Regions from separate parts of the Alkalihalobacillus sp. R86527 genome, predicted to be linked through region 1. Evidence: a T-box and tRNA genes for the amino acid it is inferred to sense, from the RefSeq annotation. Region 1 holds a T-box; the other holds one or more tRNA genes.

Region 1 (16,115 bases):
TCGCGATTCCATACAATCATTTGCATCGTGTTTACGACAAGATTATAGTGTGTTAGCATGACACCTTTTGCTAGACCTGTTGTCCCACCAGTATATTGAAGCAAAGCCAAATCCTCTTTAGGATTTATTTCTAATTCAATTTCCTCTGACCTTCCATCTTTAACCCAACTTTGAAATGTATGGATTTCCTCGTTCAGAGGAATTTCTACGATTGGCCCCTGCTTATTCTTCTTTTGAACAAGTGGATAAAGAAAGTTCTTTGGAAATGGCAAGTACTCATTTATTTTTGTAACGACAACATGCTGTAGCACGGTCTTGTTTTTCACATTCAACACTTTTGGTAATACGAGATCGAGGCAAATAATGATAGACGCCTCTGAGTCGGTTAACTGATGTTCAAGCTCCCTTTCCATATACAGTGGGTTTGTTTGTACAACAATTCCGCCTGCCATTAGTACTGCATAGTAACTAATAACTGCTTGAGGACAGTTAGGAAGCATGATCGATACCCTTTCGCCCTTCTCAAGCCCATGATCTTTCAAGGAATTTGCTAGTCGGTTCGCTCGATCGTAAAGCTCGTTATACGTTAGCTCTTTTCCTAAAAAATGGACTGCCTTCTTATTTGGATAGTTTCGTGCCGCATCTAACAAGTACTGATGAAGAGGCTTGTTATCATAATCAATCGTTGGTGGTACACCCTCATCATAATGCGAAAACCATGGTTTTTCGCTACTATTCTTCATTATTTTTTCAACCTCCCTTTCAACTCTCCTTTCAAACCCTATTCTCTCTATAAAATAATTATAATGAAAAACAAGAAAATATCCTATCTTTTTTTGATTTTTTTGAATAGATTGGCAATTCACGTCACAACTTGTCTTATAAATATATAAAAAAAGACAGGTTTTCACCTGTCTTTTCAGCTTGTAGAGGAACCCCAGGTTCTTCTACAAGCTTTTTTTGTTGGTTTGTATTTTGAGGTCGTTTTTTTAAATTTTAATGTTAGTACTATGAAAAAAACTCTCCTTCACCTAGCTCACCCGGTCTAAGTGAAGGGCAATCTTCTTCATATTCTGACAGGCGGCAGTCAGTAACGCTTGTTCTCTTACTTTTTGTTTTCCACGCAAGCGACAATAACGCAGCCCATGCAGTTCTTTTGAATCTGCGAAGCTACGCTCAACCTTCTCTTTTCTCATGCGATAAATCCACTTTCCCTCATTGGAAAGTCGGTTCTGACGAACCTTTTCTTTTGCCCCTTCCCACACATGGCGTGTGATGGTTTTCTGGTGCTTCTGGTTCTCAGTGCAATGTGCCAGAAGAGGACAAGTCTTACATTTCGTGGGGTCCGACTTATAGTGACGATACCCTTCTCGGTCCGTCGTCGCGTACGCCAGTGCCTCACCCTGAGGACAAACATATCGATCGAGGTTTTCATCATATTTGTATTTCCATTTCGGAAGAAATCCTTTTTTACTTTGGTAGCGACGATGAGCGATAACGCCAAATACGTTTCGTTGTTCGAGTCCGTGACAAATAGGGGCTGTTAAGTATCCTGCATCTAGACCGACTGCTTCTACTTTAAAACCGAAGCGTTTTACCTGGCGGTCTAACCGTTGTAAATAAGGTTTGGAGTCGTGAATATTACCTGGAGTAATATGGACGTCGGTAATGATGTTGAATTTCATATCTGTGGTGCGATGATCTAAGTAAAAGAAACCTTCAGGTTTATGTTCTCGATATAAATAACCACTCTCAGGATCAGTATGACTGACTTTGATTTCCTTCGTCTTATTCACCTCCTTCTTTTCTTTTAGAGGCTTTTTTCCATGATCAGACCTGTCCTGTTCCACTGCTTCATTGAGTTCATCTATATAGTCGGCCGTTTCTACATGAACGTCTTTCCTGGAGAACTTTTTCTTATTCGCGCTCGCTTTTAGATGTGTGGAATCGGTGTAGAGAACTCGTCCTGACACCATTCGATGGTTCATAGCCTGGTGGACGACCTCATCAAAAACCTCTTGGAAAATATCTGTTTCATTAAAACGCATTCTGCGATTCCAGCTGATCGTAGAGTGATGGGGTACGGCGTCGGTTAAATTCAATCCGAGGAACCACCGGTACGCGACATTCGTTTGAATTTGACGCTCTAATTCGCGTTCAGAGCGAATGCCGTAAATATATCCAATAAACATCATCTTAAATAATACTAGGGGATCAAGGGATGGACGGCCGTTGTCTTCACAATAATAAGGACGGACTTTTTCAGGGATAAAGGAGAAATCTATGTAGTGGTCGATCTTACGTAATAAGTGGTTATCAGGGACAAGTTCATCAATCGTTACCATTTCTAATTCATTCTGCCGATCTTTCTTAGATTGAAACATTACATCACCGCCTAAAAAGAATCTATCTCTAGCTTAACAAAAGGGTGAAATAAAAAAAGGCAAAAAAAATAGGTTGTCGAGACTTTCTCGACAACCTGAAAAGACAGGTTTTCACCTGTCTTTTCTAAACAAAATAAAGTAAGTATACGATTCCAGCAATAAAAAATATACCTGAAACGACCATGAGTACTTTCCATAAAGTCTCCATCAAACTCTCTCCTTAACTGATCCCTGCTCCAATTACAAATGAAAGGCCTACTGAAATGACCATTGAAATAAATCCGACGGCACGGTTATCTTGCTTTATTTCTTCATCAATCCGAAATTTGGGAGTTAGAAATTCGAAAGTGAAATATCCGATCAATAATAATACAAATCCAAATACTCCCCAGCCCATCATCGTAACAAGAGAATCATTATGTTCAATTGAGAAACGAAATATATTAGCAATACCAAAGATTTTCCCGCCCGTCGCTAATGCGACGGCCAGGTTCCCTTTCTTGATTTCATCCCAGTTACGGTACGAAGTAACAAATTCAAAGACTGCGAGAAATACAATCATACATACGATGACAACACTATAGTTGGCTGCCGTTTGAAAAGCTATACTGTCCCAAAGTCGTTCCATCACTGAGCTTCCTTTCTTATTTCAATTCGACGACGGTTACCCCGCCACCGCCTTCATTCATTCCACCCATTCTTAGGGTTTTCACCCTAGAGTGACGTTTCAGCCATTCATGTACGCCTTTTCGTAGAGCGCCAGTTCCTTTACCATGTATAATAGAAACTTGATGATACCCTGCTAATAACGCATCATCAATATAGCGCTCTACTTCCATTTGAGCGTCTTCATACCGTTTTCCTCTTAAATCTAACTCCGTTTTTACGGAGCTATCACGTCCACGGACGGATACAAGCGGCTTCGTTTCAACAACAGGTTTGGACTTGATTTTCTCAAGATCGTTCGCCTTAACGTTCATTTTCATAATCCCAAGCTGTACTTGATATTCGTTCTTTCCAACCTGTTCAATGATATGCCCCTTTTGATTAAAGCTGATTACTTTAACCTCATCACCTGGCTGGTAAGAATTAACCTGCGCCTTTTTCGATGGTTGCTTACTAGCTTTCAGTTCTGGTTTCGAGTCATCTAGCTGTTTTTGAGCATCGATAAGCTGGTGTTCCTTTACCGATCCTTTTTGGAATGTACGGAGGTTATGGATAATCTTTTGGGCTTTTTCTTTTGCTTTTTCAACTTCTTCCGCTGCAAGCTTTTCAGCCTCTTCTAACATGCGTTCTCTTTGATTTTCAAACTTTGCAAGCTGTGCTTCCAAGTCTTTTTTTAATGTCTCTGCTTCTTTTCGAATGACTTCAGCACTTTCTCGATCAGACTCTGCTTTCTTCTGACTATCTTCAAGTGATGAAATCATTTTATCTACTTTATTACTTTCACTAGAGATTTGAGACCTAGCGTCATCTATAATGACTTCCATTAATCCGAGCCTTCTAGAAATTTCAAAAGCATTACTTCGCCCAGGCACTCCGATCAATAATCGATATGTAGGACGTAGTGTTTCAACATCAAATTCTACACTAGCATTCATGACACCTTCTCGATTATAAGCATACGCCTTAAGCTCACTATAGTGGGTAGTAGCAATTACTTTTGCTCCACTATTGTAAACATAATCTAAAATAGAGATGGCTAGCGCCGCTCCCTCTTGGGGATCTGTACCCGCTCCAAGCTCATCAAACAATACAAGGCTATTATGATCAAGGTTGTCAAGAATGCCAACGATATTCGTCATATGAGAAGAAAACGTACTTAAGCTTTGTTCAATCGATTGTTCATCTCCAATATCTGCGAAAATATGTTGGAAGATCGACATAGAAGAATCATCATCAGCAGGAATATGAAGTCCTGATTGCGCCATCAGAGTTAGTAAGCCCGCTGTTTTTAGCGTAACGGTTTTTCCCCCTGTGTTAGGACCAGTAATGACTAGTGATGAGTAATCCTCTCCAAGCTTTATAGAGATTGGAACAACTTCCTCTTGAGGAAGAAGCGGATGTCGACCCTTTCGTATTTCAAAGGCACCTTCATCGTTCATCGTAGGTTTCGTTGCTCTCAATTCATTCGCGTAAAGGGCTCTAGCAAATATAAAATCGATTTCTGCGAGCATTTCAACATTATGTCTTAGAGTTTCTGCTGATTCAGCCACTTTGGCAGTCAACTCTGTAAGTATGCGCTCAATTTCTTGCTTTTCTTTTACTTTTACCTCTTTGAGTTGGTTATTAATAGAAACGACAGATTGAGGCTCAATGAAAAGAGTAGCGCCTGAAGAAGATTGATCATGAACCATTCCTCCAAACGAGCTTCTGTACTCCTGTTTCACCGGAATTACATATCGTTCATTTCTAATCGTTACCAGTGCATCAGACAACATTTTTCTTGTGCTTGAAGAACGGATTAAACTTTCCAACTTTTCTCTTACTCTCGATTCATAACTTCTTAACTGCGTGCGGAGACGCCTTAAGGCATCACTTGCAGAATCAAGCAAGTCGCCATCTTGGTCAACACAAGCATTAATTTCACGCTCAAGCTCTGTCTCACTCATGATCTGGCTTACTAGACCACCTAATAGAGGAAGCTCTATTCCATCCTCAATCATGTTTTCTAAGAAGGTCTTAAATCTTTTTCCTCCATAGATCGTACTCGAAATATCCAATAATTCTGATGGATTCAGAACTCCACCAATTTCAGCTCTCTTCAAACTCGGGCGAATATCTCTAATTCCACCAAGGGGAGCTTGGCCACGTAGGCGAAGGACGGTTCGCCCTTCATCCGTTTCATTTAGGTGACCGTTCACCTCTTCTAGATTATAGAATGGAACTAGCTGTTCGGTCTTTTGCTTCCCTAGAGAAGAGGATACATGCTTCCCAAGCCTCTCTTTAACTTTCTCAAATTCAAGCAGTCGCAACACTCTACTGTTCAATGGTCCGTTCCTCCTACGAAGCAGAAATTTATTTATGACGGTCGAAAAATGCTTCCAGTTCATCTACCGTAAATGTATTTATTACACTTTCTTTTCGTAACCAGCCTCTTCTTCCTGCTGATACGCCAATTTCCATATGTTCGAGCATATCCATGTGATGCGCATCGGTATTGATCATTATTTTAACATCTTCTTCCTGTGCTTTTCTCAGCCATGTTGCTGCTAAATCTAGACGGTTCGGATTTGCATTCAATTCAAGAGCCGTATTTGTTTCTTTAGCAAGAGCAATTAGCTTCTCATGGTTAAGCGCATACCCTTTTCTTCTTCCTAGTATTCTTCCTGAAGGATGTGCGATCAAATCTACATGATGACTTCTTAATGCTGTTTCAAGTCTAGCCATAATCGTTTCTTCGTCTTGATTAAATGAAGAATGAATCGAAGCGATGACGAAGTCCATCTTTTCTAAAAGGTCATCATCATAATCTAGTGTGCCATCAGGGAGGATGTCCATCTCTACTCCTGCAAAGATTTTGAAATTGCTCCACTTCTTATTCAATCGGTCTATCTCAAGTCGTTGCTGACGTAATCGATCTGGCGTCAAACCATTTGCAACTTTAAGAAACTCTGAGTGATCTGTAATCGCGATGTAAGAATACCCTTTCTCTCTTGCTCTCTCGGCCATTTCTTCTATTGTATAAGCACCATCACTCCATGTAGAGTGCATATGAAGGTCGCCCTTAATATCACTCAAAGTGACAAGTTGACTTTCAGATTCCTCTGCTGCTTCAATTTCACCACTATCTTCACGTATTTCTGGTGGAATAAACGCCAACCCAAAATGTTGATAAAATTCTTTTTCATTTTCAAACGTTAATACTTCACCTGTTTCAATAGATTCAACACCATATTCACTTATTTTCTCGCCCTTTAACTTTGCAATTTGACGCATCTTAACATTGTGGTCTTTTGAACCTGTGAAATGATGGAGAGTTGAAGCGAATTCTTCTGGTTTAACGAGTCTAAAATCAACTGAAACTGAAAATTCATCATCCATTTCCAAAGTGATTTTCGTATCTCCCTGTACTACGATTTTCGAAACGCCTTCTAAGGAAACGAGTGCATCGGAAACATCTGCTGTTTTGGTCGTAGCGATAATAAAATCAAGATCTTTAATCGTTTCTCGAACCCTTCTAAGGCTTCCTGCTCTTGCAAATCGCTCTATTCCATCTATCTTTTCTAGCTGCTTTTCAATTTTTTCTGCAAGAGGTAACATATAAGCGATCGATAACCTTTCTGGTCTCTTTCCTGCTTCATCAATCGCTGCTAAAATCTTCTCTTCACTCTTCTTCCCGAACCCAGGCAATTCTTGTATTTTCTCCTGTTTACATGCCTCTTCTAGGGTTTTCATATCGACAACACCAAGTTCATGATAAAGCTTAGCAATTTTCTTGCCACCTAGCCCTGGTAATTTAAGAAGTGGCACTAAACCTTCTGGCACTTCTTTCTTTAACGATTCTAGGGTTTCGGATTCTCCATTTGCTATGATTTCATTAATAACTGCTGCTGTCCCTTTACCAATTCCATTAAGCTCAGCAGGATCACTGATCTGATCCATACTTCGATCATCCGTTTCAAGAGCTCGAGCGGCTTTTCTAAATGCAGATATTTTAAATGGATTTTCACCCTTTAATTCCATATACACAGCTATTTCTTCAAGGTAGTTAATAACATTCTTTTTATTCACTTCGATCTCACCCTTCATAAGGAATCGTCAATTAAAGGTTTTTTCCTATCTTATTCTATCACAAACAAATAACCCTTCATGGTGAAGGGTTATGCGACGTGTGTACTCCATAAATCTTTTATTTGTTCTGTTAGCACTGGTGTATGCTTTACAATACTCTCGGCAATCACCGAATCGGATATCGCTGTCTGAACAGTTTCATTCGGGAACAGAGCTGCTAGAAAAAGGAAGAGAAAAACGACGATATAGACCTCCACAAATCCGAGCAATCCCCCTAACCAACCATTCACTGTTTTTAATATAGGAAGTTCTGCTAAGAAATCCAGCATCGATCCAATGATCTGCATAATAATTTTGGTTGCAAAGAACAATAGTGCGAAAGCTATACCGCTGTAATATGTAGCTTCCAGATTTATTGCATCGAATACCATTGCTGAAGCAGAAGCTTCTCCACCTAATGAAGGATATGGTATCCAAAGCTTTAAATGAGGTGCAAGATCACGGAAATATGCATACGCAACGATAAACGATACAATAAAGCCAGTTAGGTGGACCACTTGCAAGATTAACCCTCTTCGCAAGCCAACTATAAATCCACTAACTAGTATAATCAAAAGAATTAGATCAACCATCTTACGTTATTCCTCTTCTCTAAGTTTTTTCTTCAGTTCTTCAAGTTCCTTTTTGATCATCACATATTCGTTAACTATATTTACTGCAGTCAATACTGCTAGCCGTTTCGTATCGAGATAGGGATTCATGCCCTTTATTTCACGCATTTTCTCATCGACTATAGTAGAGACTTCTTGAATATGTTGATGACTTTTATCGCCAACTATTTTATATTGTTCACCATAGATTTCCACGGTAGTGCGAACTTTTTCATGACTATCTGTCACCCAATAAGCCTCCTATCATGAGAAAGAATCCTAACTTGTATCATATCACGAAAGTATGTTGTTGAAAAATATATTGGACAATTCTTGTTGTAGGTACAGTCTGCTATAATAGGTTGCAGTATAGCTAACTAAGGGAGTTTTATTATGTCACAGGTAGTAATAACTGTATCACCATCCATTATGACGGAAATGAGAAATAATTACAACAGCAGGTTAAGCGATAAACAACCGCCAGGAAGCGTTTTTGTAGCCAAATTACCTTCCTGTACTATTACAGCATACCGTTCAGGTAAAGTTCTGTTTCAAGGGTCTGGCGCTGAAACAGAAGCGAAACCCTGGCAACCAGGCGCAGTCACCCCTTCTCCCAAGAAGAAATCAAGTAAGAAAGTCGGCGATCACCAATTCGCCCCACCGCCCACTATTTCAACATTATCAGCGATCGGTAGTGATGAAGTAGGCACCGGAGATTTCTTCGGACCTATGACCGTGGTGGCTGCATTTGTCGATGCGAAGCAAATGCCGCTATTAAAAGAGTTAGGCGTAAGAGACTCAAAAGGGATGAAAGACCCTGAGATTATTGAAATAGCAAAAAACTTAATCAAAACAATTCCATATAGTCTACTTGTTCTCCCGAATGAGAAATATAATTCTATGCAACAAAAAGGAATGAACCAGGGGAAAATGAAAGCTTTACTGCATAATCAGGCCATTCAAAATGTGCAGAAAAAAGTACCTTCATATGACGCGATTCTCATCGATCAATTTGCTAAACCAGAGATATACTTCAACTACTTAAAAGGCCAGCCTACAATTGTTAAGGACTCGGTATATTTTGCAACAAAAGCCGAAGAACTTCATCTAGCGGTTGCGGCAGCATCGATCATCGCAAGGTACTCCTTCGTAATGGAAATGAATCGCCTTGGCAAAGAAAACAAGGTAGAACTGCCAAAAGGAGCTGGTCCAATCGTTGATCAAGCTGCGGCAAAATTAATTCAAAAGCATGGAGAAGATGTTTTAAATAAAGTTGCAAAAGTGCATTTCGCTAATAGTAAGAAAGCAAAAGACCTTGCTGAGAAAGCTAACAAACGGCGATAACTAAGAAAGCTGGCGCGTAATGCCAGCTTTTTTGCATTTATCCCCCTCTTTCCTACCATGGTCAATTTCACAGTACTAACAGGAGTATTCGTAAATATAATAGCGTTAGTGTGAAAAGAATGGGGGAGAAACAAGATGGGGATTACGTTTATTAAATTAGCTGTTATTTACCTTTTTATTGGATTAAGCATTGGCATATCTATGGAGATGGCACACGACCATTCCTTATCCGGTTTGCATGCACATATTAACCTTGTTGGCTGGGTATCAATGGCTATATTTGGACTGATTTATCACCATTTTGACATCTCTGATAACCTTTTCGCTAAACTTCATTTCTGGTTATATAACCTATCTCTTCCTGTTTTTATGCTTGGGCTTGGATTCTTACTATACGGAAACGATTCATTGATTCTTCTCGTAATCATAGGAAGTTTTGTGTTGTATATATCAGTCATTTTGTTTGCAATCAATGTACTATCAAATATCAAACCAACTTCAAAAAAATAAAACCTATCAAGGACTTCAGTCTTTCTAAATCCTTTTCTCTGAGAGTAGTGGTGGATTTCCGCTCCAAACGCTCGCTTTCCGCGAGGCGGATAGTATTCGTACACCTACGGCATAGGGAGAACAAAACCATTAACTTCTCTACAATCAAAAATCCCGCATTTCTGCGGGATTTTTGATTTAGCTACGTAACGCTGCTCCAAACTGTTCTTCTACAGCTTGTAGTACGCGACCATGTGCATTCTTCACTTCTTCTTCAGTTAATGTTTGTTCAGGATTGTAATATCGTAACGAGAAGGCAAGCGACTTCTTACCATCTTCTAGATGCTCTCCTTGATAAACATCGAAGAGGTTAATATCAACGAGCTTATCTCCGCCTACTTCTTTAATCACGCGCTTAACTTCCGCTGCTTCAAGTGTTTCATCTACCACCAACGCTACATCTCGTGTAACTGAAGGGAAACGAGGGAGCTTTGCGTATTTCAGGTGAGCTACGTTAGCCTTAAGCACCTTTTCAAGGTTAAGTTCAAACACATACGTTTCTGGTAAATCTAGCTCTTTTTCTACTTCTGGATGTAGCTGACCAATATAACCGATCGATTCACCATCAAGTTGAATTGCTGCTGTTCTTCCTGGGTGTAGCTTAGGCTCTTCGGCACGAACAAACGTTAAGCGATCTTCTAAACCAAGATCCTCAGCTATCTCTTCTACAATACCTTTGATCACAAAGAAATCAGCTGGTTTCTTTTCTTTTTGCCATGGGTGCTCTTGCCATAATCCTGTCATTACTCCTGCAAGATGCTCCTGTTCATCAGGAAGATCAGATCCAGAAGGTAGGAATACTGAAGCTGTTTCATAAAAAGCAAGGTTCTCAAGCTGACGATTAATATTGTATTGTGCAGCTTCAAGAAGATGAGGAAGTAAACTTGTACGAAGTTCACTACGTTCTTCACTCATCGGCATTGCAAGACGAATGGCTTCAGATGACTCATCTGAGAAGAACACACGCTTTGCAGGAGAAGTCAATGAATACGTCACAGCTTGATAAAGCCCAGCTCCTTCAAGTAAGCGCCTAACGCGGCGTCGTTTTAATTGAAAGTCAGTTAATTGACCTGGCGTGCTTTCTGTAATAGGAAGCGTAGCAGGAACATTATCATATCCATAAAGACGACCAACTTCCTCAATCAAGTCTTCTGTAATCGTAATATCCGGACGTCTTGGAGGAACCTGTACAGTAAACGTTCCGCCGAAGTTTTTATAAGAAAACTGCAGACGATCAAAGATTGCTGCAACGTCGGATTCGGAAATCTCAGTTCCAAGCACTTGATTGATTCTAGAAACTTCTACAGTCACATCTTTCGCTTCAACGTGACGAGCGCCCTGTTCAGAAACGCCTCTTAAGACAGTTCCACCCGCAAGTTCTTGCATGAGCTGTGCTGCTCTTTCACTTGCTGGTAATACGCGATTGCGATCGATTCCCTTCTCGAACCGCGCACTAGAATCACTTCGTAGCCCAAGATCTTTTGATGATTGACGAACGAGCTTACTATTAAAATAAGCTGCCTCAAGCAATACAGTGGTGGTATCCTGTTGAACCTCTGAATCAGCTCCACCCATAACACCTGCAACCGCAACTGGGTTCGTTCCGTTTGTAATAACAAGATGGTCACTTGAAAGCGTGCGCTCTGTATCATCGAGCGTTACTATTTTTTCTCCTTGATTAGCTCGCCTGACAACCACTTCTTTTGAGCCAAAACGGTCAAAGTCGAATGCATGTAATGGCTGACCATATTCAAGAAGTACGAAATTCGTTATGTCTACCACATTGTTAATCGGGCGTATACCAGCAGAGACAAGTCTGTTTGCAAGCCACTGTGGAGAAGGCTTTACAGTAATGTCTTTTATCATAGTAGCGCCATAATATGGGGTATCTTCTTCGTTTTCAACTCGAACTGATACATAGTCTTCAGCATTCTCTTCAGAACGAACAAGCTCTGGGGAAGGTAGAGAGATCGGACGATTTAAGACAGCACCAACCTCATAAGCTACGCCAATCATATTCATAGCATCTGCACGGTTTGGAGTAAGACCAAGTTCAAGAACGTTGTCATTCAAATTCAAGTATTCTAATGCATCTTCACCAGGGGTAACCTCATCACTAAATACAAAGATTCCTTCAGCATATTCCTTCTGAACAAGTTTGGATTCGATTCCAAGTTCTTGTAGAGAGCAAATCATTCCATGAGAAGGTTCTCCACGAAGTTTTGCCTTTTTGATCTTAAAGTTACCAGGAAGTACTGCTCCAACCTTTGCAACAGCTACATACTGTCCTTTAGCTATGTTAGCTGCACCACAAATAATTTGTACGGGTTCATCTTCCCCTATGTCTACTTTACATACAGAAAGTTTGTCTGCATCTGGATGCCCGACGCATTCAAGCACGTGCCCAATGACTACGCCTTTGATCCCTTTGTTCAAACTCTCTACTGTTTCGACTTCAATACCGCCTTTAGTAATCAGTTCTGCTAATTCATCAGCTGAATACCCTTCAAGGTCTACATACTGACTTAGCCAGTTCAATGATACGAGCATGATTTCTCCTCCTTACGCTTATATATGGTTAAATTGCTTAATAAATCTACTGTCATTTGTATAGAAATGGCGAATATCATCGATGCCATATTTAAGCATTGCAATTCTTTCAGGTCCCATTCCAAATGCAAAACCGGTCACTTTCTCAGGGTCAAAACCAGACATACGAAGCACATTTGGATGTACCATTCCACCGCCTAGTATTTCGATCCAGCCTGTTCCTTTACAAACAGAGCAACCACTTCCTCCACAGTTAAAGCATGAAATGTCCATTTCCACGGAAGGTTCAGTAAATGGGAAGAAACTTGGACGTAGACGAATTTCTCTTTCTTCTCCAAACATCTTTTTAGCAAAGGATTGAAGTACACCTTTCAGGTCACTCATGCGCACATCTTCGCCAACCATAAGTCCTTCGATCTGCATGAATTGGTGTGAATGCGTAGCATCGTCTGTATCTCTACGATAAACTTTTCCTGGAACGATGATCTTAACAGGACCTTCGCCATTCAGCTTTTCCATCGTTCTTGCCTGCATTGGAGACGTGTGAGTACGAAGTAACGTTTCTTCTGTCACATAGAAGGAATCTTGCATATCGCGTGCTGGATGATCTTTAGGTAAATTTAACGCTTCGAAATTATAATAATCTGTTTCAACTTCAGGGCCTTCAGCTATTGAGAAGCCCATCCCAAGGAAAAGATCTTCAATTTCTTCAATCACTCTTGTTAAAGGATGATGATTCCCTTTCTTAACAGGTCGACCTGGTAACGTAATATCGATCGTCTCTTTTTTTAACTTTTCTTCAACTGCTGCTTTTTCCATCACCTGTGTTTTCTCATCTAGCTTTTCTGAGATTGCAGCACGAATATCGTTTGCTAATTGTCCCATTTTCGGACGTTCTTCAGCAGAAAGTTTCCCCATGCCTCTCAAAATTTCTGTTATTGGACCTTTTTTACCCAGGTATGCGACACGAATGTCTTGCAATTCTTTCATAGAGGAAGCTGCTTCGATTTGAGTTAGTGCTTCTTCCTTTAGTGTTTGTAACCGTTCTTGCATAACTTTTTACCTCCGTTTCAATGTTTGTTCTTCTTAGCCACTAAGGTAGTGTAAAAACAATATCTTATAAATGCTCGACCCCATCCTTCGGGTTTTAAGGAAATAAAAAAATCCTCACCCCACTGGAAAGGGGCGAAGATTTGAGTTCGCGGTACCACCCTAATTCACTGATATGTAACATCAGCCTTGGTAAACGATAACGGTTCGTAACCGGTCCGCTCTTGGTTATCAAGCGGCAACTCCAGAGTGAATTCAAAAGCGTTCCTATAGAAATGCTTTCAGTCAAGGCATTTCTTCCCTGCATAGGAAGAGGCAGTTTACTACTCTCTATCATAGTTTTTTATATAATGAAGTTCTTTATAATTATAGAAAAAAAACGCAAAGTCTGCAAGCCTGATTATGACGGTAACAATCCATACATCAAGATTCCAGCTGCAACAGCAACATTTAATGACTCTGCTCCACCGTAAATGGGGATATATACGTTCTCATGTGCGAGTTCTTGAAGATCTTTCGAAACACCGTTCGCTTCATTTCCCATAATGATTGCGTAGTGCTCAGGACCTTGAAGCTGATTATACGGTGTACCTCCACTTACTTCAGTTGCATAAATGGAAAGCCCTGCGTGATTAAAGCCTTGTACTGCTTCTTGCAGATCAACTTTTTTGATTGGTATATGAAAAAGTGATCCTTGGGTAGAACGTAAAACCTTGCTGTTATAAAGATCGACCGTTCCATTTCCAAGCAAAACACCATCGTATCCAGCACTATGAGCAGTCCGTATTATCGTTCCAAGATTACCTGGGTCTTGAATGGCATCTAACAGAATAAATTTGCCTTTATCCGCTATAACTGATTCAGTCATTTCACATACAGCAATAATACCTTGCGGCGTTTCAGTCGCTGTTATTTCCTTCATCACTTTCTCAGTAACAGTATAGACTGTTGGTTGATTATTAAACAAATCAACTTCAAAGTCCGTACCTTCCGATAAAATGATTTCCTTCACAAGTGCGTTTGCTTTTGCTGCCTCTTCAACAATATGAGGTCCTTCAATTAGAAACGCAGAAGCTTTCTCTCGCCCTTTTTTTGTCTGGAGTTTCTTCCAGTCTTTCACTTTTTGGTTTTTAACAGATTCAATAAGCATAGTGCTCTCCTTCATTTTTCAATGATTCCATTATAGACGCATCAACAAGAAGTTTCCAATACAATTCATGAAAAATGACTCTTTCGTTCATACTAAGGTTGCTTGGTTTCCAAGCGAATGAGAAAGGTGAGGTGGAAAGCATGGACCTTAACTTAAGAAAAGCCATCCTTGCTAACGTATCTGGTAACGATGAGGATCAGATAGAGGCGACGATTCTCGATGCGATGCAAAGCGGAGAAGAAAAAATGTTACCAGGTCTTGGTGTCCTTTTCGAAATTCTTTGGAAAGAAGCACCAGAAGAAGAGCGTCAGCAAATGCTCACTTATATGGCTCAAGGCGTACAATAAGCAAAATCCGGTGGCAAATGCCACCGGATTTTGTGTTTGAAAAGCGGAAGGAACCGTTTAGGTCCGACAAGCGCTGGAACCTTTCAATTTGAACACGCTTTTTGTGTTCAGGTTGAAAGGTGAAGCGATCGAGGACCTGGTTCCTGCAGCTAGACATTGAAAGGCGGAAGGGGGCCGTTTAAATCCGCAGGGCGTTGGAGCCCTTGCGAATGAGACGATTTGTGTCTCAATCGCAAGGGTGAAACGACCGGAGGATTTGGCCCACTGCAGCTAGACATCGAAAGGCGGAAGGAACCGGTTAGGTCCGAAAGGCGCTGGAGGCTTTTCAAATGAACACGTTCTTTGTGTTCATTTGAAAAGCTGAAGCGACCCGAGGACCTGGTTCCTGGAGCTAGACATCGCCTCAGAGCAGAGATGGGCTTTCGTTTTTCTCTTTGTCCAGCTGCGTTTCGCAGACACTACGCCATTTCGCTCTCACAAATGAACACAAAAAACGTGTTCTTTTGTGAGCGCTCCAATGACTTCGTGTCTAAACGCGAAACTTCGCTTTTCTTTTGTCCAGCTACGACTCGCAGAAACTACGATATTTCACTCTTTCAACAGAACACAAAAAGCGTGTTCTATTTCAAGAGTTCCAATATCTCCGTTTCTAAACGCTCGTCTTCGCTTTTCTTAGTTAAACGTAATTTCCTTAACTTTCTCATCATCCATTTTCTTAATAACTTCTACGATTAGGTTAACTGCGTTTTCGAAGTCGTCACGGTGCAGGATGGCTGCGTGTGTGTGGATGTAGCGTGTTGCGATTGTGATGGAAAGTGCTGGTACACCGTTTGCTGTTAGGTGAATCTTACCTGAATCTGTTCCACCACCTGCAATCGCGTCGAATTGGTAAGGGATGTTATTTTCGTCAGCTGTATCTGTAACGAAGTCACGTAACCCTTTGTGACTAACCATTGATGCATCGTACATAATGATTTGAGGTCCTTTACCCATTTTGGATTGAGCGTCTTTATCTGATACCCCTGGAGTATCTCCAGCAATACCTACATCGACAGCAAAGCCGATATCCGGTTTAATCATGTTTGCAGCAGTCGTTGCTCCGCGAAGACCGACTTCTTCTTGTACCGTTCCTACACCATATACTGTGTTAGGATGGTCTTCTCCTTGTAGTTTGCGAAGAACTTCAATTGCGATCGCACAGCCAATACGGTTGTCCCACGCTTTAGCCATTAGCATTTTCTCATTGTTCATGACAGTGAATTCGCAAACAGGAACTACCGAATCACCTGGCTTTACTCCCCATTCCATCGCTTCTTCTCTACTTGATGCGCCAATATCGATAAACATGTCTTTCTTG
Region 2 (16,115 bases), 1.0 Mb from region 1:
GATGCGTTTATCGATTAAGTCTTTGTTAATAACGTTAAGATCGTTATCCATAACTAGATTAATATAAGCAGCAAATCCTTCAGGATAAACCTTCACTTCATCAAACTTAATGTTTACTTTCTTACCCTGATGTTTAGGAGTTACTAAGAATTCAACCTGGTGTACTGAGCCAAGGAGTCTAGAACGATAACCAACGTCCTTTCCTTCCTTTACTTCACGAAGAGGAAGTCCAGTACCTAGTGTATAATTGGCATCGATTACGCCATTCTGATTTCTGAAGTTCGCTGTATTGTTTTCATTCACAGCATCCAAAGCTAGAGATGCAAATAGCATAATCAGAGTTTGATCTTCTTCTGATTTAGCGCTACCTGGATCAAGCTCAGTAGGGTTATCACTTGTCGTCGCAAGGTTACCTACTCGGTAAATTGCATTGTTGTCCTGAAGTGCAGGGGAGTGTACTTTAATGTGAATACCATCGAGAGGATCCTTCGTGTCAAGTTCCTCAATTCCAATTACCGGACGGTCTTCAATATCTCTTGCTATAACGTTTGGTATGTATAAGTCGGATTCAATTTTCCCATAGATTCCTTTTAGAGAGTCATTTCCAACATCAACTGCAGCGATTCTCGAATTACTCATAAATCGATCCACCCTTTCAAATTTAAATGAATCTAGTATTTCTACTATTAATTTAAAAGTTATAGAAGATTTCGCCATTCGTCAATAAGCCATATTATCTAGTTTACACTTTTGTTTACTTGTTTACAAAAGCGTATACAAGTAAACATCAATTGTGTACTTGTATACAATAATGTACACATAGCGCAATGAAGGGATGTATACAATATTGTAAACTTGTTTACTTTTAATGTGTACTTGTACACGAGATTGCAAACATGTACACATATTCGTGTACATTAAGTTTTGTTACAGGAGGCTGCCTCCTCTTCTCCTATTCATAAGCTTAGTGATCCTTATTGATGCACAAAAAAAGCTAAGCGAACTTTTTGCCCGCTTAGCTTTACATTTCATCAGATTAACTATAAACGACTTCATTTTTATTTAAACCCAATGTATTTGCTGTCGAAGAATGAATTTCTTGAAAGAGTTCAGGGTTCTCAGCTAATGACAGCCCAAATGAAGGAATCATTTCTTTAATTTTTGGTTCCCAATCTGCCATCTGTTGAGGAAAGCACCTTTCAAAAAGTTCAAGCATAACGTGAACAGCTGTAGAAGCACCTGGTGAAGCACCTAGTAATGCGGCAATAGTGCCATCAGAAGCATTAACAATTTCTGTACCAAATTGTAGTGTACCTTTGCCACCACTTTCAGTATCCTTAATAACCTGAACACGTTGACCTGCTACGACAATTTCCCAATCTTCGGCTTTTGCATTTGGAATAAACTCTCTTATATCTTCCATACGCTGTTCATGAGATTGCATGACTTGTTGAATCAAGTATTTAGTAAGTCCCATTTCTTTTAAGCCAGCCGCCATCATCGTTAAGACGTTGTTTGGCTTTACTGAGCTAATCAAGTCAAGGTTTGAACCGCCTTTTAAAAACTTTGGTGAAAAGCCAGCAAATGGGCCGAACAGAAGCGTTTTCTTATTGCCTATATATCTTGTATCAAGATGCGGTACAGACATTGGAGGTGCTCCAACCTTCGCTTTACCATATACCTTTCCATGATGCTGCTCGACAACCTCTGGATTATTACAAACCATAAAGAGTCCGCTAACTGGGAAACCTCCTATATGCTTCGATTCAGGAATTCCTGTCTTTTGTAACAGATGGAGGCTGCCTCCTCCTCCTCCAATAAACACGAAGTCTGCAGAATGATAACCAAGTGTATCATTTTCCATATCTTGAACCTTTACTTCCCAAGTACCTTCTTTAGTACGCTTAATATCTTCTACACTATGCTTATAATTGATGGCAACGTTTTCACTTTCCAAATTCTCAAACATCAAACGGGTTAGCGCACCAAAATTAACATCTGTTCCAGAGTCGATTTTCGTAGCTGCTATCGCTTCATTCGTTGTACGACCATTCATAATTAATGGGATCCACTCTTTCAGCTTTTCAGGATCCTCAGTAAATTCCATTCCTTGAAACATAGGTTTCGTTGACAACGCTTCCATACGCTTTTTCAAAAACGTGACATTCTCTTCCCCATGTACAAGACTCATATGAGGGATTGGCATAATAAAATCTTGAGGGTTATCAATTAAACCTTTGTTTACTAGAAATGACCAAAACTGCCTTGATAGCTGGAACTGTTCATTTACTTTTACAGCTTTACTAATATCTATGGATCCATCAGCTTTTTCGGATGTATAATTCAGCTCACAAAGGGCGGCATGGCCTGTCCCAGCATTATTCCACTCGTTAGAGCTTTCTTCTCCTGCACTGCCCAGCTTCTCAAATACTTTTATATTCCATTCCGGTGCTAACTCTTTCAGTAATGACCCCAAAGTCGCACTCATGACTCCAGCACCAATTAAGATAACGTCTTTTTTTTGATTGTTACTCATGATATCCTTCCTTATCTTATTAATTTTAATAAAGAGTAGGCGCACAAGCTTACGTCTCGCAAGGCGTCACTTTGGAACATTCCGTTTCTATCTCCATTATAACCATATCATATTTGAATTTCACAATTGTTAAATATATCTATACTTATATGTACCCTTTTCAAAACCGATCTAGACAGTTTTGCATGAAAACTAGAGTAGAAAAAGCGATTAAAATGAGTATTCAGATATTTAAGGGTATGCCGTGCTTCAACCTTGTACTCATCAAAGCGCTTCTCACTAAAGAGAAACGCTTTGTTCAGAGCTGATTTACTTGTGGTACGGTTCCCCACGATTAATCTTGAACGCACGATAAATCTGTTCCACGAGAACTAGTCTCATAAGCTGATGAGGGAAAGTCATCTTCGAAAAGGATAGTGTATCATTCGCTCTCTTCATAACGTCGTCACTTAAGCCGAGGGAGCCACCTATCACAAACGCTACTTTACTTTTTCCATATGTAGCAAGCTGGTCCAGGTCTTTTGCAAGTTTTTCAGAAGTTTTCATATTCCCTTCTATCGCTAGAGCAATAACGTGAGCATCTTGAGAGATTTTTGAGAGTATACGTGTTCCTTCAGCATTCTTAACCTGCACCATTTCAACTTCGCTAAGGTTCTCAGGTGCTTTTTCATCTGGAACCTCGATCACCTCTATTTTTGCAAAAGGGCCTAGACGTTTCGTGTATTCTGCTATTCCTTGCTTAAGGTATTTTTCTTTCAATTTACCAACCGTAACGATACTAATATTCATATTAACCATCTGCCCCCAAGTTGTTCGTTATACAGTACATCCACAGTTAATAAACATGTTATCAACAGAACTTATCCACATATACACATTTTCTATCCACATATCGTGACCGAATATTAGTTCGACACCATATATACGGCAGTGTTACTACAATATTCGCAGGTTGTGGACAAGTTTTTCTCATTCTTTTCGAGCTTTTCCAGCACAGGGAAATGCTCTGTTTCATCCACTGTCACATCTAGAGCAAGCTCTACATGTTCTTCACAACAATAGATTTTCATATTCATCATCCTTTCTAAGTTATCCACTGTGCATAACTCATTTACATAGTAAACAGGAGAGTTTCCTCTCCTGTTTATCGATTATGAGGTTTGTTGCTCAGATAACGTCACTTTCACATTTTGCTTCTTTCCTTCACGATAGATCGTCATCGTTACTGTATCTCCAATTTCTTTTTTGGAGTATAGGAATTTCCTTAGATCGATAGAATTTTTGATGGTTTCACCATCCATCGCTGTAATCACATCAAGTTCTTTAAGTCCTGCTTGGTAGGCTGATGATGTAGGAAAGACGCTCATGATGACTACACCAAAATCAATATCCATCGGGAGCTTCAAGGATTCACTCCAATGGTAAGTTGGAATTTCAGACAGTGATTTTGTTCCTACTCCTATTTGCGGCCTTCTCACTTCTCCATAAGTTTCTAGATCCTTAATGATTGGTTCTGCAATATTGATTGGGATGGCAAATCCAATGCCCTCTACACTTGATTTCGCAATTTTCATCGAGTTGATCCCGATTAACTGCCCAGAAATGTTGATGAGAGCTCCTCCACTATTCCCAGGGTTAATCGAAGCATCTGTTTGAATAACATCAGCATTCCAATCGATCGTACCATTTTGGTCTGTATCGACAGGAAATGAGCGTTCAGGATTACTTACAATGCCTTGCGTAACCGTCCCTTCAAGAAACCCTAAAGGATTCCCAATCGCTACCGCCGGTTCTCCTGGCTTGAGTTTATCTGAGTCTCCAAACTCAGCGACCATTGTTACATTTTCAGCTGGAATCTTTAACACTGCAAGATCCATGAGTGGATCGGTCCCAACCAGCTCAGCAGAGACACGTTGTTCAGCACTTAAACTAACTTCTATCTGACTTGCACCCTGAACAACATGATTATTTGTGACAACGAAAGCTGTATCACCTTGCTTTTTGTAGATAACACCTGAACCTGCTCCTGCTTCTCCATAATCTTCAGCCCAGAAATCGGTCTTCTGGAGATTAATAACCCCTACAACCGCCTCATTTACCTTTTCTACCGCTGAAGTAATATCATTCGTTACATCAACACTAATGCTCTTTGTAACGGGATCTTGAACAAGCTCATCGCTTGATTCTTCCTCTGGTGCAGGAGATGTCACCTCAGGCAATACGCCGAGACCCGACAATGCTGGAATCGTAAAAAGAATGATCAATGCGCCTAAGATAGCACCTAGAAACCCAGCAACTAATGCACCACCACGATTACCTTTCTGTTTGGTGGTCCGGTTATAATCCTCACCATCATAAAAGCCCAATTTCTTCACCTTTCCTTTCCTATCAAAAAGGTGGACCTAAGTGAGACTATCCTTCCAACTTCAACTCTTGAACGGGAATCATATTTTTGTGAGAAGTGTAGGAGTTGTAGGATCCGTATCATAGAGATCGAACTGTTCTCCAACGCTAAAGCCATTTTGTTCAAGAGACTGTTGGACTGACAATCTTGCCAGGTCCTTCATGTTATTATCTTTACTTAAATGGGCTAAATAAATACGCTTCGTTTTTTCACCGATTATATCTGCAAGGGCCACTGCTGCATCTTCGTTCGATACGTGCCCCATATCTCCAAGAATTCTTCTTTTGACGTTCCAAGGATACCTTCCCATCATCAACATATTAATATCATGGTTCGCTTCAAAAATAAGCATATCTGAATCACGAATGGTCCCCTTTATCCTTTCACTAACGTATCCAAGATCGGTTGCTAAACTTAGTTTCTTACCTTCATGGTGAAAGACATAAAACATAGGTTCAGCTGCATCATGAGATACACCGAATGACTCCACATCTAAATCATGAAACGTTTTAACGGACTCCATATCAAAATGAAATTTCTGTTCGAGTGGAATTTCACCAATCGAACGCTCCATCGCCTGCCATGTTTTCTCATTCGCATAGATAGGTAGTTTGTAACGGCGTGCAAATATACCGAGGCCTTTGATATGGTCACTATGTTCATGTGTTACAAGCAAACCATCAATTTCCTTAGGATCAATGTGAGCTTTAGCTAATAGTTCTTCAAGCTTCTTCCCACTCAGCCCGGCATCAACCAAAAATTTCTGTTTTTCCGTACCTACAAATAGTGCATTTCCTGTACTCCCGCTTGCAAGCACACTAAATTTAAGAGACATATTTCATTCCTCTCCTACTTTTCCCCTGTCGAAGATTGTGGTGTAGAAGGGTCAATGGTTGTATCGTTCGTTTCATTATTGCCATCCTCTTCACTTTCTTCGACCTTTTCATTATCCTTCGAATCACTGAAAACATTCTTTTCAATTGCATCTACATAATAAACATCAGGCTCTTCATCTTTTTTCTTTGAATTCGTTAACACAACACGCCATGTCGGAACAAAGACAATCTTCTCTCTTTGGTCCTCAGTCGTAACCGTATAGTACCCTAAAGAAACATCTTCTACAACGTCATTTAACTCAAGATATTGTTGATTCAATAACACTTCAATCACGTCTGAAGCAGGATCTATCTTTCTCTCATCCGTAATTGCATCAAGATTGAGGTATGTTTGAGTGTAGGAAATGACCTTATCATCTTCCATCGTAACGATTAGCATCCCAGAATTCTGATTATATATTGGTCGATCATCCTCATATGTTTCGACAAAATAAATAATGTTCTTATCATTTGCAGAATGAGAATACTCGTATTTGGACCCTTCATACACATACGTTTCTAAGAAAATGGAAAAAGCTGAAGGTAATTTTGGATCCTTAATTGGATAAGGCTTTTCCAATGTAGAAATCAACTTATTTCCATCGAGTTCGATTTCTTGACCCGTGCCTTGCTCAAGCGTTTTTTCTTCCTGTTCATTAAATTCATGTACTTTCCCACTAATGAACGGCATGTTCTCAGACTGTATAGATGGCTTTTGTTTGTATGTCACATTATAGCTTGCAAGCTTTTCTTCAAGCGTTACCTGCTTTAATTGCTAAAGACCGCTCATAGCCGTTTGTTTCTTAATCAAATTGCTCACAAGAAAAATATTAAACACAAGGAAGGTTAGAATGAGTATGGTTTTTGTTCTATTCCAATCCAAAGTCGTCCCCTCCTTGTTCTAAATTCTGCAGTGGTGTCCACGTTTGATTCAATTTAATATACCACTGAGGGACAAGACTATAGTCATATGAGTTATCAGATGTGTTTGGAATGATCGTATACCCAATCGTAAAATTAGTGATCGCATTCTTTTTGAAATTCCCCTCGTCTAATAGAGATACCACTTCATCATAGGAAGGGATAGTACTCGTTTCGATATCATTTGCGTACTGAATCACTTTAAGCATCCGTTTATACGTGCTTATTTCATTATTTTTTAATGTCACGACGATTTCATCTAAATCCTCCTGAGAAGGACTAAATACAGGGTATCCCTGTGTATTCAACCTAAATGTTATGCGATCTGTTTTATGCTTTGATGATGTCACCCATTCACTGAGAAAGTAGTCATCATTTGGATCACTCACCTGAAAACCGAAATGCTTGTTAATAAATCCATAAGCGTTCATTATTGGTGCTTCATTTGCAACGAAGTTACTCGATGTAGATTGCGGGTTTTGAAAAACCATATAATCGCTCGGTTTATCATAATTCAAATCACGGCTTCCATCTGTATAAAGAGACGAAGAATTGATATAGGTGTTTTCTTCTACCGCATTCTCATCAGGAAAGAGCGCTGTGATAAATGAGTCAATATTCGTCAATTCATCCGTGCTAACACCATATGATTTCAACTGAATGTCATTTGTAGGCAAATAAAAGGCAGGCGTCTTGTCGTTGTATTGATATGACCTGGCTCTAGCCACTTTTCCCCCTGAAGATTCTTCAAGAGTTGAAAAATCACCATCAAACCAATCTTTCATATCTCTAGACACATCAACGGTTGCTCTCATTCCATTCTGATTTGAGCTATTTAAGAAGATGACTTCATTGTTTTTTCCTGTTTGAGCTGACGGTATGATGATCCGATCAAAAACTTCGAGAGGAATATCCCCTTTTGCAACACTAACTAAGCTCTTCAATACATCATTCGATAGAGAAATAGGAAACACAAATTCTACACTTTCATCACGATTCACTAAACTTTCGACATTATCGACCATCATCACAGACTTCACCCGTGTACCTGAGATGAAATCCGTATAATAGGAATCGATCGTATTCCGTTCAAATGACGTAAAATGCTGATCATTTTGGTGAAAAACAACTTGATTCGGCTTGATAACTTGATTAAGTTCGACTTCTTTCACACCAACGGTCCTATTTTCAGAAGGCGTTGTTTCTTTCTCATATTCCGGTTCAAACGTCCAGATTTGCCAGGTTAACACGAGACTAATAAGAACTAAGACGTTCAACAAAATGGTTTTAATCGACTCTAAATGCTTTTTTGTCATTCTCATTCGTCTTCAGCCTCCCTTATCCGCTTATAAGGAAGTGTAAAGTAAATAGTTGTCCCTTTTCCCCACTTACTTTCTGCCCAGATGTCTCCATGATGGGCATTAATCATTTCCTTCGCAATAGCCAAACCGAGACCAGTACCGCCAAGTTGGCGTGAGCGAGCTTTATCAACTCGGTAAAAACGGTCGAAGATTTTGGATAGGTTGTTCTTTGGAATACCTACACCTTGATCACTAATACTTATACGAACCTTTTTACCTATCGTCCAACAACGAGCTGTAATCGTACCACCCTCTGGAGAATACTTGATTGCATTCGAAATGATGTTATCGAGTACTTGAGTCATTTTATCTCGATCGATTCTTGTATAGATCGCTGCAGTAGGAAGTTGACGCACGATCTCAATGTTTTCCCGTTTTGACATTTCAAAACGATCTAATACCTGATCAAACATTTCTACAAAGTCAATTTCACTAAATTCAAGACGATATTCTTTTTTATCCATTTTCGATAGTTGGAGAAGATCGTTAACAAGCCTGATCATACGTTCCGTTTCATTTTGGGTCACGCTTAAGAAACGTGGCGCAATCTCCGGATCAGATAACGCTCCTTCTTGAAGAGCTTCAAGGTAGCTTCTCATCGTTGTAAGAGGCGTACGAAGCTCATGAGAGACGTTCACGACAAATTCTCTCCGTTCTTGCTCTAGCTGCTCTTGCTCTGTAATATCGTGTAGAACGGCAATCAAACCATTAATAGGCCCATCTTCTTTATGAATGATGGAAAAGTTCACACGAATGATAAATGTTTGATGGTCGTTACTTAAATCAAGAATGACTGAATCTGGACCATTGTAGAGATCATCCCAGGTTTTCTCTTCAGCATATTGGAGGATTTTATTCAAAGGCGTACCTAGAGCTGTTTCACGCGAAACATCCATCATCTCTTCGGCTCGATCATTCATAAGGATGATCATTCCTTCACGATCTGTAGCGATAACGCCATCTGTCATATATGCAAGAACTGACGTTAGCTTACGCCGTTCACCTTCAGTAATCGCATTAGCCTCCTGTAACCTTCTTGTTAAATCATTAAAGGCTAGCGCAAGTTGGCCGATTTCATCTTCCCCATATACTTTTACCTTCCGTGTGAAATCCCCACGCGCCATAACAAGCGCTTGCTTACGCATATCTGAGATCGGTCTGGTTATCGTACGAGAAATCACAATTCCTAATAAGCCTGTTAATACTAGAGCTATAAGCGCGGATTGCGCTAGTAATTTATTTACCTCGTTCGCTTGCTTAAATACATGCTCCATATCAGCTTGGATGTAAACTGCACCTACAGTCGAATTTGTATCCCCTTCAACTGCCGCACTATATACAAAAAAACGCTCTCCATCTTCATCAACTAATATTGCATCATCATCAATTCCGTTTAGAGCACTGTTTACATATTTATTCGTCGATCGGGATCCAACTAATTCGTCATCATATAGTGACCCTACGATCTGTCCAAGTGAATTGATAACATAAATTTGGCGTATTTCTTTTTGATTAAAATTCGCTATTAAATTGGATATTGAATTGCTTTCTTCATCACTCTTACTGTTTATTTGACTAGAAACATTTTCAGCGAGCAGTTGTGCGCGATCTCTAACAGAGTTCATATAGTTTTGCTCAAATTGTTCCTCAAGCTTATCGTTGAAATACACCGATATAAATTGAATTGCGATAAGAATAAGGAGAACATATACGATTGCAAACTTAAAATGAATGGACTTAAAAAAACCAACTTTCCCCATTTATATCTAACTACTCCTGTTCTGGCTCACGCATATAGTAACCAACCCCACGTCTTGTAATAATCCATGAAGGATGGCTCGGGTTATCTTCTACCTTTTCTCGAAGTCTACGCACTGTTACATCGACCGTTCTTACATCACCAAAATAATCATAGCCCCATACCGTTTGTAAAAGATGCTCACGCGTCATAACCTGTCCGATATGCTTAGAGAGGTAGTGTAGCAATTCGAATTCTCTATGTGTTAATTCGATTGACTCTTCTCGCTTTGTTACTAAGTAAGCATCTGGATGAATCGTCAAAGCACCAACATTAATCAATGAGTTCGTTGATGATTCTTTCTCAGGTTCTTGCTGACGACGTCTTAAATTCGCTTTCACCCTTGCAATTAACTCTCTCGTGCTAAATGGTTTCGTAACATAATCATCTGCTCCAAGCTCAAGTCCAAGTACTTTATCAATTTCAGAGTCTTTTGCTGTAAGCATGATAATCGGCATTTCGTATTTCTTTCTCACTTCTCGGCATACTTCCATCCCATCACGCTGAGGTAGCATAATATCAAGGAGAATCATATCAGGATTTTCTTCTTCCACTTTTGCAATTGCTTCATCTCCATCGTAAGCGCATACAACAGTAAAGCCTTCCTTCTCAAGGTTGAACTGAAGTATATCAGCAATGGGTTTTTCATCGTCTACAACAAGAATTTTCTTGTCCATTATGAACGCTCCTTTTTAGTAATACAGATTTATGTATTTTCAAGTAAAAGTCATGTCTTATTTCGTCTATTCTATCATATTATAACTATTTTATTTATCATCTACCCTAATGCGGCACATGTAAAAAGAAAACCTCCAGTAAGAGCTGAAGATTTTCAGACTGTCGAGACAGTTTAGGAAAAACAGTACTATCCAATAGTATGGTGGAGATTTCCGCTCCAGGATGCTCGCTTTCCGCGGGGCGGGCATTCTTCCGCTCCAATCAACTTTATTGCGTGATTAATTTAATTACTAAATCTAACTTCAATATAAAGCAGGCTAGTGAAAAAAATGGATGACGTCTACTTTATGACGATGGTCGGTAAGGTTAACTTGTATTAACTACTAATTAGTAGGAGGGAATACCGCTTGACTCCCGTGGAAAACGGGCGTTCGAGACCCCGGAGTGGACGGGCTTTTTGTCCGCGAGGAGGCTCGGGCGTTCGTCCACAGGAAAGCAAGCGGTATTCAAACTCCTACGGCATAGGGAGCACAATATTTCGGGTTGCTTTACAAACTGAAAACCTTCAGCGTAAACTGAAGGTTTTTCTCATTAAAGGTATTTCATTGGATTCTGAAGGTTACCGTTTTTGTAAACTTCTAGATGAAGATGGATTCCGGTAGATTTGCCCGTAGTTCCCATCACACCAATCTTGTCACCTTTCTGTACTGTGTCTCCTACAGAGACAGAAATGGAAGAGAGATGAGAATACGTCGTTTTCATTCCGTTATTATGGTTAATCGTAATTTGATTACCATAACCACTACGTTTACCTGCTGCAGTAACTTTACCATTATCTACTGTCTTAATCGTTCGATCGGAGACGCCTGCTATATCGATTCCTTTATGGAAGGAACCCCAACGCTCTCCTTGCTTACTTGTAATCGAACCACCGACAGTTGGCCATGCGAAGGTTCCTGTACCTTTTGAAGGAATTACTTTAGTGCCAATTGTGACTTTCTTTTTAACCGGCTCTTTCGTGACTTCCTCTTTGACGATGTCTTTCTTTGTAACCTCACCGTTTTCTCTAGAAATGCTATACGTTACCTTTTTCTCACCTTTTTCACCAGATTGGGTAACTTTCTTCTCACCTTTTAAAATTGAATCACTTTTGGTTGTTTCTGTTTCAAAATCAATTTCTTCATCTTTGATCACTTCTTCTGTTTCAAGCACCTTTACGATTTGCTTTTCGAGCACTTTCACCTTTTCAAGGTCAGCAATCTTATCTTTTTTGGAGAGATTATTAAGTTCTCTAACCTCTGACTCATCCATATCAAATTCTTCAGCAAAGTCAGCAAGCGTTTTATCCTCATCTACTTCTTTCTCTACTTCCTTCATGTAGCCGTCCTCAATTCGAGTAACGCCTTCTTTTTCAGTTAATACATTCTCTTTCTTTGTCTCAACTTCATCAATCGAGAAAGGAGTAGAAAGGTCTAAGAAGTCAGCCGGATGTTTCTTCTCATCTTCCTCAACTTTCTTCTCAATTTCTTTTACCTTTTCTTCAGATAAAAACGGTTTGGCGTATACCCAAAGCGCTTGTTTAGCTTTTGATTCACTAGGGAAAACTCCTACTGACTCCTCGTTAAATGACAGATCAAATCCCTTAGCGACAAAAGTCAGTTCATCATCGACCTTATCAAGCGTTTCTTCATTATCATATGAAGGCTGAAACAATCGTTTTGGAACGATTTCAAGATCATTTTTCACCATTAAGGTTAAATCGTCTGTTTGTCTTTTTTCTTTCATCTTATCTATTTTTTTAGTAAAAAGTTCTTTATCATCGATCGTTCCTACATTAGTACCATCTATGTATACGTGATAGACAGGTTTCATCATATTATATACAGTAGCACTTGCTGGCTGGATACCAATAATCATGCTTACACTTATTAACGAGAACAGAGCTACGGATTGACACAATCGTTTTACTAGCTTTGATGTTGCCATAATGTTTCCTCCTGCGATTTGCTTACGCTTATAAATTTACTCACGGTTTGAACTCTAACACACATATAAAGTCAATAGGGTATTACTCCCCATTTTGTAACATAAATGTAGTCTATTCGTCATGATAGTGGTATTCCTTGGTAAGAATGCTATAAATTTCGGCATTGGCTGAACATAAAAAAACCTATCTCCATGGAGACAGGCTTGTATATAGTCGTATTAATAGTAAGAAATGGTGGCTCCGGACGGAATCGAACCGCCGACACGTGGATTTTCAGTCCACTGCTCTACCGACTGAGCTACAGAGCCATGTTTATTGTGATGTCCATCAGCTTTTGCTGGGTAAGACCACTGTCCCTTCCTCTTCTAGCAATGCTTCGTAGCTTGCTGTGTCGGGACAACTCGTCGGATATTCGATGATGCTTTGCTCGTTGCTCTACCGACTGAGCTACAGAGCCATGTTTATTGTGATGTCCATCAGCTTGTGCTGTGTAAGACCACTGTCCCTTCCTCTTCCAGCAATGCTTCGCAGCTTGCTGTGTCGGGACAACTCGTCGGATATTCGGTGATGCTTTGCTCGTTGCTCTACCGACTGAGCTACAGAGCCGTTTAAATTAAAATGGCGGTCCCGACGGGAATCGAACCCGCGATCTCCTGCGTGACAGGCAGGCATGTTAACCGCTACACCACGGGACCAGTTTTGTTTAAAAACCATTGTTCACTTACGTTTGATATGTGTAAGCTATTTGTGAAGTTTTTAGGTTGTCCCTAAAGGGACTACGATAAAATTTTAACACGGAAGATTAATCGACGTAGTTAAAATTTTGGTTGCGGGGGCAGGATTTGAACCTGCGACCTTCGGGTTATGAGCCCGACGAGCTACCGAACTGCTCCACCCCGCGACGATATGAATGAAAATGATGCTGCACCTGCTTCTATATGCTGTGCACTGTTTCTTCCTCTACAAGGTTATGCTTCGATGCGTATCCGTCGAAACAACTCGTTGTTGATTCATGGAAGTTACGCTCGTTGCTCCACCCCGCGACGATATAAATGACAACGTTGCTTTCTCTGCCAGTATGTATCTCTGCGGAAAGAAAATGGTGAGCCATGAAGGACTCGAACCTTCGACCCTCTGATTAAAAGTCAGATGCTCTACCAACTGAGCTAATGGCTCATTAAAGTGTTCTTTAATGACGACAAGTGTTATCTTATCACTGGTTTATGAAAAAAGCAAGGATTCTTCAAATAAAAATAATAAAAGAGAAGATAACAGGTAGAACTGTTACCTTGTCTCACCTTTTTTTCTTAGCTTTTCTCTCATCATTTGGCGTATTTCTTGTTTTCGCTTATGACGCTTAATAGCAAAGCGATTCACTTCCTGAAAGACAAGTGAGTATTGTTTTTCCGTTTTGAGATAGAATTTTACTCCGTAACTATTACTAGCCCTGGTGTTAGGATCATTAGGGTTGTTTGCCTTTAACCAAAGGACTTCGCCAGATACTTGAAATAATGTTTCGTTCAATTTCAGCTCAAATTCTAAGTCCGTATGCTTCGATAACTCAGGATCAGTAGAGAAGCCGATACCTTCAAGGCCGATGTCATGTATGTAAATTTTATGATTAAATTCTTTACTATCAGGTTGGTCACCCGCTTCTATTACTCTCATTCTAGCTACAAGAGGTACAGAAAGTTGGTGACGAAAGACTTGCCTTTTATCCCGATTCATTAAGCCCACCTCATAAAATATAGAAAATTATAACAGTATTAATCTTATCATATAAAAGCAAACTGCGCTGTTGTTTTATGGGAAGATATATCAAAAAAAGCTGGCAGTGTTAACTGCCAGCAGCTTGTTACGCAAATACGCCACGTACCATATTTGTTTGATTACGATCTGGTCCAACAGAGAAAACAGACAACGGTATACCAGTAAGCTGGGATACACGTTCAATATAGTGTCGTGCGTTTGGAGGAAGTTCTCCGAGATCTTTCACACCAGTAATATCTTCAGTCCAACCAGGCATCTCTTCATATACTGGCTCACATTCCGCAAGGACTTTCAAGCTTGCTGGAAATTCATCGATTACTTCACCTTTGTACTTATATGCAGTACAAATTTTGAGGTTTTCGATACCAGTCAATACATCGATGGAGTTAAGAGAGAGATCGGTAATCCCACTAACTCGACGAGCATGACGCACAACAACGCTATCGAACCAACCAACACGGCGAGGGCGTCCTGTAGTAGTCCCATATTCGTTACCTACTTCACGGATTTTGTCTCCAGTTTCATCATGAAGTTCCGTTGGGAAAGGGCCATCTCCTACACGAGTCGTGTAAGCTTTAGAAACCCCTACAACATGATTAATCTTACTAGGGCCAACACCAGAACCGATTGCTACTCCACCTGCAATTGGGTTAGATGACGTTACATATGGATAAGTACCCTGGTCGATATCAAGCATTACGCCTTGAGCACCTTCAAAAAGAACGCGGCGTCCTTCATCAATAGCATCATTTAAGACAACGGATGTATCCACGACGTACTTTTTAATCTGTTGTCCATATTCATAATATTCCTCAAGAATATCTTCCTTTTTGAAGCCTTCAGCTTCATACATGCGCTCAAGAAGACGGTTCTTATCTGCAAGATTACGTTCAAGCTTTTCTTCAAACACTTCTTTATCGAGAAGGTCACAGATACGGATTCCGACACGTGCGGCTTTATCCATGTAAGCAGGTCCTATCCCTTTTTTAGTCGTACCAATTTTATTCGCACCTTTAGATTCTTCTTCAACTGCATCTAATCTTAAGTGATATGGAAGAATGACGTGCGCACGATTACTAATGCGAAGGTTGGCAGTACTAACGTTACGTTCATGTAAGTATGCAAGTTCTTCTACGATCGCCTTCGGGTCAATAACCATTCCATTACCAATCACACAAATTTTATCATCATAAAAAATACCTGATGGAATCAAGTGAAGCTTGTATTTCGTATCGTTGAATACAATTGTATGTCCAGCATTGTTCCCGCCTTGATAGCGAGCAACAACTTCTGCATTTTCAGAAAGGTAATCGGTAATCTTTCCTTTACCTTCATCGCCCCACTGTGTTCCTACGACTACTACTGATGGCATTTCAGCACCTCCAGATGCTTCATTCGAATTCGCTCGTTGAAGCATGCTCTTTTTTAAAAAACCCAGAGTAAGTGTACCAATTCATGTTAATTAAGTCAACAAAACCGAACAATTTACTCATTCAGTCTTTTTATGTTCGTTATTAGGGTTAATTTACCCATTTTTCATCACATACATGCAAAAGAAAAAGCCCCGCATTGGGACTTATTACGCACCTGGAGGGATATCACTCTCATCATGACGTCTCTCTAGGTTTACGAATTTATTATATTCCTTCACGAAAGCAAGCTCTACCGTTCCAACTGGTCCATTACGCTGTTTCGCGATAATGATTTCAATAATATTCTTATTCTCTGATTCTTTATCATAATAATCGTCTCGATATAAGAATGCAACGATATCCGCATCCTGCT

The links. The T-box of region 1 lies ahead of pheS (phenylalanine--tRNA ligase subunit alpha). A T-box ahead of a tRNA ligase gene usually reads a tRNA of that ligase, here a tRNA-Phe.
Region 2: it encodes a tRNA-Phe, which carries the amino acid that the T-box ahead of pheS (phenylalanine--tRNA ligase subunit alpha) is inferred to sense. The anticodon was not compared.

The regions. Positions count from the first base shown of each region.
Region 1 is NZ_JAXHBW010000001.1:1,222,430-1,238,544, reverse strand. It holds gene SJY16_RS06240 (long-chain-fatty-acid--CoA ligase) at 1-743, opposite strand, end outside; gene SJY16_RS06235 (IS1182 family transposase) at 1,032-2,384, opposite strand; gene SJY16_RS06230 (DUF350 domain-containing protein) at 2,605-3,012, opposite strand; gene SJY16_RS06225 (endonuclease MutS2) at 3,029-5,374, opposite strand; gene polX (DNA polymerase/3'-5' exonuclease PolX) at 5,403-7,118, opposite strand; gene SJY16_RS06215 (CvpA family protein) at 7,208-7,750, opposite strand; gene zapA (cell division protein ZapA) at 7,757-8,017, opposite strand; gene rnhC (ribonuclease HIII) at 8,162-9,112, shown strand; gene SJY16_RS06200 (cytochrome-c oxidase) at 9,248-9,622, shown strand; gene pheT (phenylalanine--tRNA ligase subunit beta) at 9,800-12,211, opposite strand; gene pheS (phenylalanine--tRNA ligase subunit alpha) at 12,230-13,264, opposite strand; T-box leader at 13,390-13,607, opposite strand; gene SJY16_RS06185 (TrmH family RNA methyltransferase) at 13,662-14,411, opposite strand; gene sspI (small acid-soluble spore protein SspI) at 14,552-14,758, shown strand; gene SJY16_RS06175 (M42 family metallopeptidase) at 15,431-16,115, opposite strand, start outside.
Region 2 is NZ_JAXHBW010000001.1:201,371-217,485, reverse strand. It holds gene SJY16_RS01190 (Alp7A family actin-like protein) at 1-639, opposite strand, end outside; gene mqo (malate dehydrogenase (quinone)) at 1,037-2,581, opposite strand; gene rlmH (23S rRNA (pseudouridine(1915)-N(3))-methyltransferase RlmH) at 2,846-3,325, opposite strand; gene SJY16_RS01175 (CxxH/CxxC protein) at 3,442-3,606, opposite strand; gene SJY16_RS01170 (S1C family serine protease) at 3,688-4,902, opposite strand; gene SJY16_RS01165 (MBL fold metallo-hydrolase) at 4,981-5,775, opposite strand; partial or broken gene yycI (two-component system regulatory protein YycI) at 5,790-6,566, opposite strand; gene SJY16_RS01155 (YycH family regulatory protein) at 6,685-8,058, opposite strand; gene walK (cell wall metabolism sensor histidine kinase WalK) at 8,055-9,857, opposite strand; gene yycF (response regulator YycF) at 9,868-10,572, opposite strand; gene SJY16_RS01140 (peptidoglycan DD-metalloendopeptidase family protein) at 11,165-12,559, opposite strand; tRNA gene SJY16_RS01135 (tRNA-Phe) at 12,793-12,868, opposite strand; tRNA gene SJY16_RS01130 (tRNA-Asp) at 13,180-13,255, opposite strand; tRNA gene SJY16_RS01125 (tRNA-Met) at 13,385-13,461, opposite strand; tRNA gene SJY16_RS01120 (tRNA-Lys) at 13,661-13,736, opposite strand; gene SJY16_RS01115 (PilZ domain-containing protein) at 13,845-14,288, opposite strand; gene SJY16_RS01110 (adenylosuccinate synthase) at 14,416-15,702, opposite strand; gene dnaB (replicative DNA helicase) at 15,910-16,115, opposite strand, start outside.